Regions from separate parts of the Syntrophotalea acetylenivorans genome, predicted to be linked through region 1. Evidence: riboswitches for the same ligand, from Rfam matches in the RefSeq annotation. Region 1 holds a riboswitch; each other region holds the start of a gene.

What was found. Region 1 has a riboswitch for molybdenum cofactor ahead of A7E78_RS09355 (TonB-dependent receptor). Riboswitches for the same ligand answer to the same signal wherever they lie in the genome.
Region 2: linked by a shared signal. The riboswitch ahead of A7E78_RS10950 (molybdopterin molybdotransferase MoeA) and the one ahead of A7E78_RS09355 (TonB-dependent receptor) in region 1 are both predicted to bind molybdenum cofactor.
Region 3: linked by a shared signal. The riboswitch ahead of A7E78_RS11555 (aldehyde ferredoxin oxidoreductase family protein) and the one ahead of A7E78_RS09355 (TonB-dependent receptor) in region 1 are both predicted to bind molybdenum cofactor.

What each region holds. Positions count from the first base shown of each region.
Region 1 is NZ_CP015519.1:2,044,640-2,048,284, reverse strand. It holds gene fusA (elongation factor G) at 1-461, shown strand, start outside; gene A7E78_RS09360 (hypothetical protein) at 448-813, opposite strand; molybdenum cofactor riboswitch at 1,010-1,129, shown strand; gene A7E78_RS09355 (TonB-dependent receptor) at 1,233-3,224, shown strand; gene A7E78_RS09350 (cytochrome C assembly family protein) at 3,305-3,645, shown strand, end outside.
Region 2 is NZ_CP015519.1:2,381,488-2,385,132, reverse strand. It holds gene A7E78_RS10960 (iron-containing alcohol dehydrogenase) at 1-699, opposite strand, end outside; molybdenum cofactor riboswitch at 1,424-1,543, shown strand; gene A7E78_RS10950 (molybdopterin molybdotransferase MoeA) at 1,904-3,121, shown strand; gene A7E78_RS10945 (iron-containing alcohol dehydrogenase) at 3,295-3,645, shown strand, end outside.
Region 3 is NZ_CP015519.1:2,515,289-2,518,933, forward strand. It holds gene A7E78_RS11555 (aldehyde ferredoxin oxidoreductase family protein) at 1-1,426, opposite strand, end outside; molybdenum cofactor riboswitch at 1,461-1,582, opposite strand; gene A7E78_RS11560 (vWA domain-containing protein) at 1,844-2,866, opposite strand; gene A7E78_RS11565 (hypothetical protein) at 2,876-3,645, opposite strand, start outside.

The DNA of each region.
Region 1 (3,645 bases):
GGCGGCAGGCTTTGGAGGCCAGCCTGGAGCAGGGTTGCGCCGCCGGGGTTCAGGCGGGCTATCCCCTGACCGATCTGCGGATTGAGGTGGCCGAAGCACCTTACGAGGCAAGTACCACCACCGAAGCCGGCCTGTTGGCAGCCGCCCAGCGGGGGCTGGCAGTGGCCGCCCGCCAGGGGCAACCGACCCTGCTTGAGCCGATCATGGCCTTGGAACTGATGGTACCAAGGGAAAGCGCCGGCAAGGTCCTCGGTTCCCTGCAGCAGAAGCGTGGTCGCATCGATGGTATGGAGAGCCGCGGGGAGATGGAGGTCATCCAGGCCCAGGTGCCCCTGACAGAGATGTTCGATTATATGACCGAACTGCGCAGTGCCACGCAGGGACGCGGTACTTTCAGCATGGAGTTCTCCCGGTACGACCAGGCCCCGGACGAAATATTGCAGAAATTCAGTATAAAGTAGTTGGCTCCAGGCCGCGACGGGCCAGTTCCAGGCGAACCTGGTCGCGGCGTTGCTGCAGGGCTTCCGTTGTATATTCCCGCTCCGGCCCCTTGCTGGCTCCAAGGCCCACCGAGCTACTGCTGCCTACGCCGATCCCGACTCCCAGTCCAAAACCGAAACCGCCACCGCCTGAGCGTGGTTCTTCAACCCCTTCAACCAATTGTTGGTAGTAGATAAGCAGTTCGGCATCCGTCATGTGCATATAATCCTCTTGCAGCAGCTGCCTGGTGGTTGGTCGCGTCGATTGACAACCCACGGTTAGCAATAGCATGCCCAGCAACAGGATTATCAGGTGAGCGATGGTTCTCTTCATTCGTTCCTCCCCGTTTGTGGTCAATGGTCTGTCCCCATCAGTTCAGTCTGCGTATTCCAATTATATAACAACCGCGCCAAACCGTTCGATTGTCACAAAATTGACAAATCCCAACATTTTTACTTGCCAATCGCTATTCCCTTTGCTATACAACGAGAGCTTGAAGTTTAATGAAAGAGGGTTTTTTAGCCCGTTAACATAAAGTCCACTCCGATTCAAGGCCGGCTAAGGCCATAGCTAAGCCACCTTGAACGATGGGTGCCCCCGGAAACGGTGGCGCCTCCCGTATTTGGAAAGGAGTCGACCTGCGAACGCGTATTCCAAGGTATATGGTGCGCTGGCGGGGAGACCCGTCAGCGCATTTTTTTATGGAATTTGGGTGTATTGAAAACGATGGGACATTTTCAGGAGGATTTATTATGAGTGCAAGGTTGTTTAGACCGCTGGTCTGGATGTGCCTGTTGGCAATGCTGCCGGCAATGCCCGGTTTTGCAGCGGACAGCGAGGTGTTTTCGCTCGGTGAGGTTATTGTTACCGGCGAACAGCAGGTGGTCAATCTGGCTACCACCGTTACCGAGGTGACCGCTGAGGATATCAAACAGCGAGGAGCCCAGACTGTAGCCGAGGCTCTGGAGCTGTTGCCCGGTGTCAATGTAGCAGTCGGCGGCAAAGGCCAGAGTTACGTCAGCGTACGTGGCTTCGAGCAGAGCGATTTGAAGGTGTTGATCGACGGTGTGCCTCTGTATGAGCAGTATTACCGCGAACTGGATTTGTCCCAGCTTCCGGTCGATGCAGTCGCCAAGATCACGGTGACCAAGGGGGCCTCTTCGGTCCTTTACGGCGCCAATACTTTTGGCGGGGTTATCAATATTGTAACCAAGACGGCCGGGGCCAAGCCTACAGCCGAGGTTATTGCTTCCTGGGGTAACTACGCCACTCAAAATTACATCTTCAATACAGGTGCGACTCTCGGCAAGTTTAGCTATTGGCTGACCACGAGTTTTCGCCAGTCCGACGGTTATCGCCTGTCCAATGACTTTGACAGCGATCCGATGTTTATCGGGGAACACACTGTTGATGGAAACCCGTTTGTGGAGGACGGCGGTAAGCGCGACGGTAGCGAATATATGAAGCGCACTATCAATGCCAAGCTCGGCTGGCAGCCGGATCAAGATACCAGCCTCTATCTGACCTTCGACTATCACAACAACCCCAAGGGTGTGCCCAATCGCAGTTGGCGCTTCAATGAGTGGGAGCAGTGGCATGTCAGCCTGGTTGGGGAAAAACAATTTACCGACTGGCTACGGGTCAAGGCCCGGGGTTATTATGTCGACCATAAAGATAGTTTGGTTGAGGAAGATCTGACCTTCACTGCAGACCACAAGCACTTCTGGCTTGCTTCCACCTACGACAATTATACAGTCGGTGGCGATCTGCAGACATTTATGGATTTCGGTCCTTTGAGCTTCCTCAAGGTTGGCCTGAGCTTTGTACGCGATGACTGCGAACAGAGCGAAATCCCCAAGAGTGGCGGTCCTTGGGAAGACGTTGGTGAATACAGTGCCGATACCTATACGTTCGGCATCGAGGACGAAATTAAACCTAATGACTGGCTGGCTTTGACCCTAGGTGCCAGTTATGACTACTTTGATCCCCGCGAAGCCAATGATCAGCCGGTGCCGGGCAGCGCCCATGCCTTCAATCCCCAGATCGGGGCGGTGGTGACCCTGTCGGAAAATACCACTCTGCACGGCTCCATGGCCAAGAAGATCAGCTTCCCCCATCTCAAGCAGTTGTTTAGCGATGTGAGCGGTGGCAATCCCAATCTCGACCCCCAGGAAACTCAAAGCTATGAAATCGGTGTGACTCACATCTTCAACGACAGGGTCAGCGGTTCGGTGGCTTTTTTCTACAACGATATCAAGGATTTGATCGATAAGGTCGGGCCCAAAGGGGCAAGTTATTATACCAACATTGGCCAGGCACACACGCAAGGCATCGAGGCCACTTTAGGTGCGGACGTGACCGACAATTTCTGGATGGGATTCAACTATACTTATCTGGAAACCGAACAGAGAACCGATGACGAATGGAACGGTCGTGAACTGGAAGGACGGCCCCGTCACCGTGCGAATCTTGACCTGCGTTACCGCTTTGGTTTTGGTTTGACCGCAAGCACCCAGGCCTCCTACACCCAACGGCAGTATTTTGAGGACAATGACGACAACTGGAAGCAGGGACCGGATTTCTTTCTGCTCAACGCCCGGCTCGAGCAGAACCTTGGCCGCAAATGGGACGTGGACGGGAAAGTATTTGTCGAAGTTAGTAATATCACGGATAAGTTTTATCACGAAGAAGGATTCCTCACGCCTGGACGTACCTTTCTGGCCGGTCTGAGTCTCACCTATTAATCCTTTGATTTGGGCTGTCCTGGACAGAAAGCAGTAATCCAGGACAGCCTTATACTTTCCCTCCGCAAGGGGATTGAAGCATGACCATTGCAACTGCCTCCTCTGTGTTATTCAATGTGGCTGCCGGTACCTATGCCGGCAGCCTTTTCTTTCATTTGCTGAAACGCCACCGCTTTAGCTGCTGGCTGCTGGGGCTCGGTTTCGCCGGCCATACGGCAAGTCAAGTCAGTCGCTGCTGGAGTTGGGGAATATTTTCTCTCGATGGGGTGTTCAACGGTGCCCTCTTTCTGCCCTGGGCTCTAGCCCTGGTGGGGCTGATCTGCCTGATGCGCGGGCGATTGCAGGATGCTGCTTCTATGAGTTGGCTGACGACTTTGACCATAGCAACGACCCTGGCCTTGCCGGTTAATATTCCACCGCC
Region 2 (3,645 bases), 340 kb from region 1:
CCACTGAGCGATCAGACGGATAGCTTTTTCAGCGCAAGCGTCGGTGATCGGAGTAGCGATAGTCGAAACGTAAGCTTCAACAGCGTGAGTCAAGGCGTCCATACCGGTAGCGGCGGTCAGCGCAGGAGGCTTACCTACCATCAGTACTGGATCATCAATGGCGACGAGAGGAGTTACACGCCAGTCAACGATAGCCATCTTAACGTGGGTATCGGTGTTGGTGATGATGCAGAAACGGGTCATTTCAGAAGCGGTACCCGCGGTGGTGTTGATGGAGATCAGAGGAGTCAAAGGTACGGAGCTCTGGTTAACACCTTCGTAGTCGCGGATGTGGCCGCCACCGGCGCAAACAAGGCCGATACCCTTACCACAGTCATGAGAAGAACCGCCACCCAAGGAAACGAGGAAGTCACAGCCGTTGTCCTGGAAAACCTTAACGCCGTCATGAACGTTTTTGTCGGTCGGGTTAGGCTCAGCACCATCATAGATAATGCAATCAACACCAGCAGCCTTGATGTTATCTTGAATCTTAGCAGCCACGCCCATCTTGTTCAGGCCAGCATCGGTAACGATCATGCATTTTTTTGCGCCCAGCTCGGCAGCTTTAGCGCCAACTTCGTTAGCAGAGCCAACACCCATCAGAGTTACGCTAGGAATGAAGAAGCCGTAAGTAGTGTCAGCGAGATTAACAACAGGCATGGTAAATCCTCCTCAAGATTTTGTTTGTTGAAAGAGCTTGCACAATTATAAAGCCTTCTACCACCAAAAGAATTCTAAAGTGTTACGCCTTCACCCCCCTTCCTTTCTGTTTACTGAAATTGATTTTGGCACATAAACATCTTTTGTCAAGACTATTCATCAAAAAAACAAAACACTGTTTAAAGATGCCATAACGTCGGAGCCAAAACATAGAGCAATTAGGATGCCAGCGCTCCATTAATGCAACAATTAAGGGATCAAACGCCGACCCATAACCTCCCTGAAAGAGCCTCCAAATCGGCCAAACATCAGCGCCCTTGCTGGCAACCCCTGAAGAGAAAAACAAATCGCTGTTTAATTTTCTCGACCAAGACCCTCCTCCCAGGGGAGCAAAAAGCACCGCCATTACGCCCAACGAACAATAAAACAACAACCCGGGCAAACATTACGTGTCAAAGTGTTCCATTATGGGTCTCTTGCGGGTGTTACATTATGCACCATGTCCTCGCCGGGTCCGCTTCAAACCCCGCCCCCGGAGGTCACGCAAACACTCTTTTCTGTTGAAAAAGCCCTACCATTGGTGTAATTTCTAGCGTCGCATACAATTTTGCAGCAAAGCGCTCACAGAAAGGCTTTCGCAAACCGGATTTTAAACTGACATCAACCCCGGAAGTCATCTCAAGACCTTTCTCAAGAGCGAATCCGGGGCTGCGCATTGACATACAATCTAATCGATCTCCGAGCCGACCGACCTAAAGATATCTACTCCAAGGTCAGAGGCCTACGGGTCTTGCTGGAAACGGTGCGACCTCCCGCTTTGGAAAGGAGAGTCCTTCTGCGCCGCACCTTGTGTTTCGACGCACCGGAGGTTCTTTCCGAAAGGACAAGAACCTCTTTTCAATTCCGGACACGTAACTTAAAGATCGAAAACGCATGGGAAAGTTAAACGTTGTTCTATTGCTCTTCTTACAGTTTAAAAACTAAGCTGAAGCCTGGACACAGTTATATCGCAGGTCTCTCGTACTGCAAGTGAGTGCCAGAATAAAATTGTAATATCTCTTTATTCTCAGCAGCAGGGTACCGCGCAGAACTGCCAGCGCCCTTTGAGATTTAAATCTTCACAAATATTCGTTTTCATATATCAAGGCATCTCTACAGAGTGCCGAAATCAGCTACCAGCAAAGCATTTAGGAAGGAAGTTTCTATGCCCAGCTTTGAAGAAGCCCGTGCCACCATTCTTAACCAAGTCCCCCTGATGGGCCTTGAGCGGGCGTCCATTCTCGATGCCGGCGGTCGTGTTCTCGCCGAAGACATCACGGCCCTGTGGGACATGCCCCGCTGGACCAACTCGGCCATGGACGGATATGCCGTGCGTGCAGCCGACTGCCAGGAACCAACCACTCTTCCCGTTAGCGGTTTTATCCCTGCCGGCGGCTCCCTCGGGTCCCCGATGGAACCCGGCACCGTGGTCAAGATCATGACCGGCGCCCCCCTTCCGGAGGGAGCGGATGCCATTGTGCCCGTGGAAGATACTGAAGAGACCGAGGGTGGCGTTCACTTCCCCAAGCCGGTCAAAGCTGGATCTCACATTCGCCACAAAGGAGAAGACGTTCAGCGCGGAGAAGTGATCGTACCCACCGGCACGATTCTAAGGCCAGCGGAGGTCGGTATGCTCGCCTCCTTTGGCAAGATCTTTGTCTCGGTTTATCGGCCGGTCAGGGTAGCCATCCTGGCGACCGGGGATGAATTGATCGAACCAGGAGATCCGCTGACCGAAGACAAAATCATTAACAGTAACACCTTGGCCCTGGCCACAGCCCTGCGGGAAATCGGCGCCGAACCGACCATCCTTGGCATCGCCCGCGACACCCGCGAAGCAACTCGGGAAAAGATGCTTGAAGGACTCAAGGCCGACGCCTTGATTACCTCTGCAGGTGTATCGACCGGCGACCGCGACTTTGTCCGCACCGTACTCGACGAACTTGGTGCGGAAACCCTCTTTTGCCGCGTGGGAATCAAACCGGGCCGACCAACCACTTTTGCCCGCCTCGACAAGACGCCGATCTTCTGCCTGCCCGGCAACCCCGTATCGACCATGGTCACCTTTGAAGAACTGGTCAGACCCGCCCTGCTTAAAATGATGGGCCACAGCCGAGTCATCAAACCCCTGATCGAAGCCACACTGCTGACGGACTTGACCAAGAAACGCCTCGGCGTTCTCAATTTTCAGCGAGTCAGCATTGAAGTAAGAGACGGCAAGTATCTGGCTAGCTGCTCCGGCGATCAGAACACCGGCATTCTTAAGACCATGGTCCAGGCCGATGCCCTTGCGCTGCTGCCCGAAGATCGCGATCATTTTCAAGCCGGCGACCAGGTAAACATCCACTTACTTAGCCGCTACGCCGATATGCTTGAGTACTGAGGTTCTCGTTAACCGTCGCAATCACGCGAACTATGCGGTATACCGCATTAATTCACATTGACTGCCGAGCTTCACCCATAGTATTTTAATAATCTATGCTAAGTCTTTGAAGCAGATGCTGTGTCAAAGAATAGATTACGGGCGGAAAAACCTCATTTCTCGGCGGTCAAACCATGAATATCAGTAAATTTGTCATTCCGGAAGTCATCTTCGGTCCGGGAGCCCTGCAACATCTCGGCGAGAGCGCTGCAGGCAGCGGTGCCTTCAGGGCCCTTGTGGTGACCGACAGCGGTTTGCTGGAAACCGGTTGGATCGACAAAGCAACTGAATACCTCGCCGCAGCGGGAGTCGAATTCGAAATTTTTTCTGCGCTAAGCTCAAATCCCAAGGACACGGAAGTTGAGGTGGCCCTGGAACGATACCGAGCCGCTAAATGCGATGCCGTCATCGGAGTTGGTGGCGGAAGTTGCGCCGACATGGCCAAAGTCATAGCCATGTTAGCCACTAATGGCGGTCAACTGACC
Region 3 (3,645 bases), 470 kb from region 1:
TGGACAGGTTACGGGAAAGCTCAACCTGACCTTCTTTTTGCAACGGATCGATGTGACCGCCAACCTGCAGGATGTTGGTAGCGATGGAGTAACCGGCAGTGTGGTCGGCACCCATGGTAGAGGTAGCGTAGGTGATGCCGATACCTTTAACCGAGCGAGGATCGTAAGCCGGGATGCCCTGGCCCTTAACAACCGGTACACGGGTCAGACCGTAAGCTTCACCTACGGACTTGGTGCCGTTGCCGAGGATGCGGCCGAGAGGAGTGGCTTTGCCGATTTCTTCGTTCATCACGCGCAGGGTTTCTTTGCCGTCACCCCAGGGAATAACGCCGGCTTCCATGGCGACAGCGATCAGTACGGCCCCTTCGATGGAGTCGATGCCGATGTTGTCCATGGCGTTGTCGATACGGGCGCAATCGTCGAGGCTTTCAATCATGCAGTTGATGCCCAGGCCCCAAACGGTCTCGTATTCGAAACCGGAGGTGATGTACTCGCCTTTATCGTCAGTGTAAACCTGGGAGCACTGGATGATGCAACCGGCGTGGCAACCGTGCTTGGTGTGGCCGTTGGGGCGGCTGGCGATCACGTCGTGCATGGTTTCACCGGAAACCTTGTCGTGGTGCTCGCAGGAACCGTACAAGAAGTTCTTGGTGGGCAGACCACCGGCTTCGTTCAGAATGTTGATCAGAACGTTGGTGCCGTAGATGGGCAGACCTTCGCCGGTAACCGGGTGGTCGAGCATGGCCTTGGCGAAAACCTTGGCAGCAGCGCGGAACTTGTCCTTGTCGGCGATTTCAACTTTCTTGCCTTCGGAATCGTCGATGGTGATGACCTTGATGTTCTTGGAGCCCATAACGGCGCCGAGGCCGCCACGGCCGTGGCTACGGATCTTGTGATCAGGGTCTTTGACGGAGATGTTAGCAGCCATCAGGCGCTCTTCGCCGGGGATACCGATGGAGCAAACGCCGATTTTCGGATTGTACTTGGCTTCCATGGCGTCGATGACGTCGAAGTTCTGCATGCCTTTGAGGGCAGAAGCGTCGTGGAAGGTAACGCCGTCGTTGTTGACGTGCAGTTCATACCACTTGCCGGCTTCAGGCTGATCTTCGATGATCATGGCTTTGATGCCGAGCTTAGCGAACTGCTGAGCGCTGGTGCCGCCGGCGTTGGACTCTTTGATGCCGCCGGTCAGAGGGCTCTTGGCGCCTGCAGACATACGACCGGACTGAGCTGCCGGGGTGCCGGTCAGAAGGCCGGGAGCGAAAACCAGCTTGTTGTTAGGACCGAGAGGGTGGCAGGTGGGGGGTACTTCAGCTGCAACGATCGTGGAAGTCAGGCCACGGCCGCCGAGGCCGGCCCAAGCTTCAGGGACTTCTTCGATCTTGCAGGTGAGGTCCTTCATGTTTACGCGGAAAATTCTGTTCATGATCTTCTTTTCCTCCCAAGTGTTGCTTTTGGAACGGTTCCGGGAAAAATCTCCTTTCCAAAGGTGGGAGGCACCGTTGTTTCCAACGGAACCCGTCGGCTTGGCAACCATAAGGACCTTCCTCGTAGGTTGTCATGCTCGGAGATTGAGAGTGCAAGTGCAACGCGCCTGTAAAAGCGCATTTTGAAATTGTAGAACTGCGTTATATCAAAGATCGTTTAAAAGTTCAATACCCATAGTTACTGCTCTTTTAACTAACAAGAATCGCGCCATTATTGCGAGAAGTCTTGCTGTGCGCCTTGTGGTCGCAAAACTTCTTTTGAAATTAAAGGGTTGCTTCAAAAGGGTTCAAGGTTGAGCGTAGATGGTTAGCATTAAGCAATGTTTTCTTGTGTTCCAAAATGGAACAAAAGGGGGTCAAAGAAGACGATTGGCAATGTAGAGAACCAGCCCGACAACCACCAGAAATGGGGTCCAGTCTCGCAGTCTGCGGCTGCGGGGCACATCCGTTGCCAATTCGGTCGATTCGGGGATAAGTGAGAGCAGTTCGCGGGCTAATATCCGTGGTTCCGTATCACCTAGGGAGAAATAGGCTCCTCCGCTGGCTGTTGAAATAGAGCGCAGATTGGAAGCTTGCAAACGCGTCCGCAGAGGGTGGCCGGCTGGGTCGGTATAGAAACCTTCAATGCGTGTTGTACCGGGCCGACGAATAGGGATGTATACTTTCTCGGCCTGGCCTACTCCGACGGTATAAACCGGCACCCTGTTACGATTCATTTCTTCGGCTTGAGTAATCAGCTCGTCCGGGCTGTTCTCCGTATCTTCCCCATCCGAAATTAATACAATGGCGCCAGCGGTTTTGTTTATGTGGTCCCCAAGGAGCCCGGCTCCTGTTGTCATGGCCATTTTCAGGTCGCTGCCAGATTCCGTCAGTTCACCCAGGCGGGTATGTTTCACCATATACCGCAAAAAACCCTGGTCCCTGGTCGGTGCCACGACTTCGATGCCGTTGCGGGCAAAAAAGAACAAGCCGGCCTGTTCGCCGTCCAACTCTTCAAACAGGCGCAGGGCCAACAAACTGGCCGAATTCAGCCGGTTGACGATCTCCGTAGAATTAGCTGACGAGATTTCTTTATTGATTACATCCTCGGCCAACATCGATTTGCTGACATCGATTCCGATGGCCAATTTTAGATGCCGGCGTGGGTCGTCTTTTAGCATCGCCCAGAAATGGGGCCCGCTCAGAGCAATGATCAGGGTCAGCAAGGCTAGTATTGCGGTAATTATGCGAACGCCAGCCCGCCGCTGATTAGTGGTGGAGGCCTGGTTGGAAAAAGCCCGTTGCACACGGCGAACAAAGCGTTCATTGGCTGTCAGCCAATAAAGACCGATCGGCAATAGAATGAGCAACCACAGGACCCATGGTTGTGAAAATTGCATGGTTTTCGCCTATTTTTCGACGCGGGTTTCGGCCGGCACGCCCGGTGAGAATCCCGGTGCCTCGGGGATGTAGGTTTGTAATTGCTCCTGTATCCGGGTCATGTCCGCAGGGGGAATCTCAGTCAGGCCGAGACGCCGGTATTCGCCGACGGCGATGATCAGTTCCAGGTTCCAGCGAGGCAGGGCTCTTTCGAGAGAGGACAGACTCACCTTGTCTACCTGTTGAATAGCGGTTTTATAATCGATTAAAGCGTCGCTGAGGAATTTTGCCGCCTTGCGGCCGTCTTTTTCATGGTAGAGGACACTATACGCCAGCAAAACGGCGGTGTTGCCTTTGAGATTATGAAGTTTCCATTGCCATTCAATGGGAAGTTTTGGATTGTTGGTCAAGCTTTCGGTGACGGCGTCTCTCAGTTGCAGCAGGCGAGTGTGAAAGTTGGAGGCGGAACTACTGGCGCTGGCAGCAAGATAAGGGTTAGCCAGGATGTTTTTAAGCCCTTCAAAGAAGACCACCGCTTGCCGCCACTGATCGTGAAGCAGGGCGTATTCAACCTCCGGTAAAAAACGACCTTGTCGGCCGGCATTCTCGGCAAGGGTTTTCAATTGCTGTGTATTGGCGCTTCCAGCTCCCGTCCGGTTGATGGTCTCAATCCGATTGTTAAGATCATCCGTTCCCTGTTGTTGCCGTACTGCTTGCTGCCAGAGGAAAACTCCGGTTACCAACAGGCATAAGCCGCTTGCCGACAAAATCAGGGCGAGATGCCTTCGGTATTTAGTGA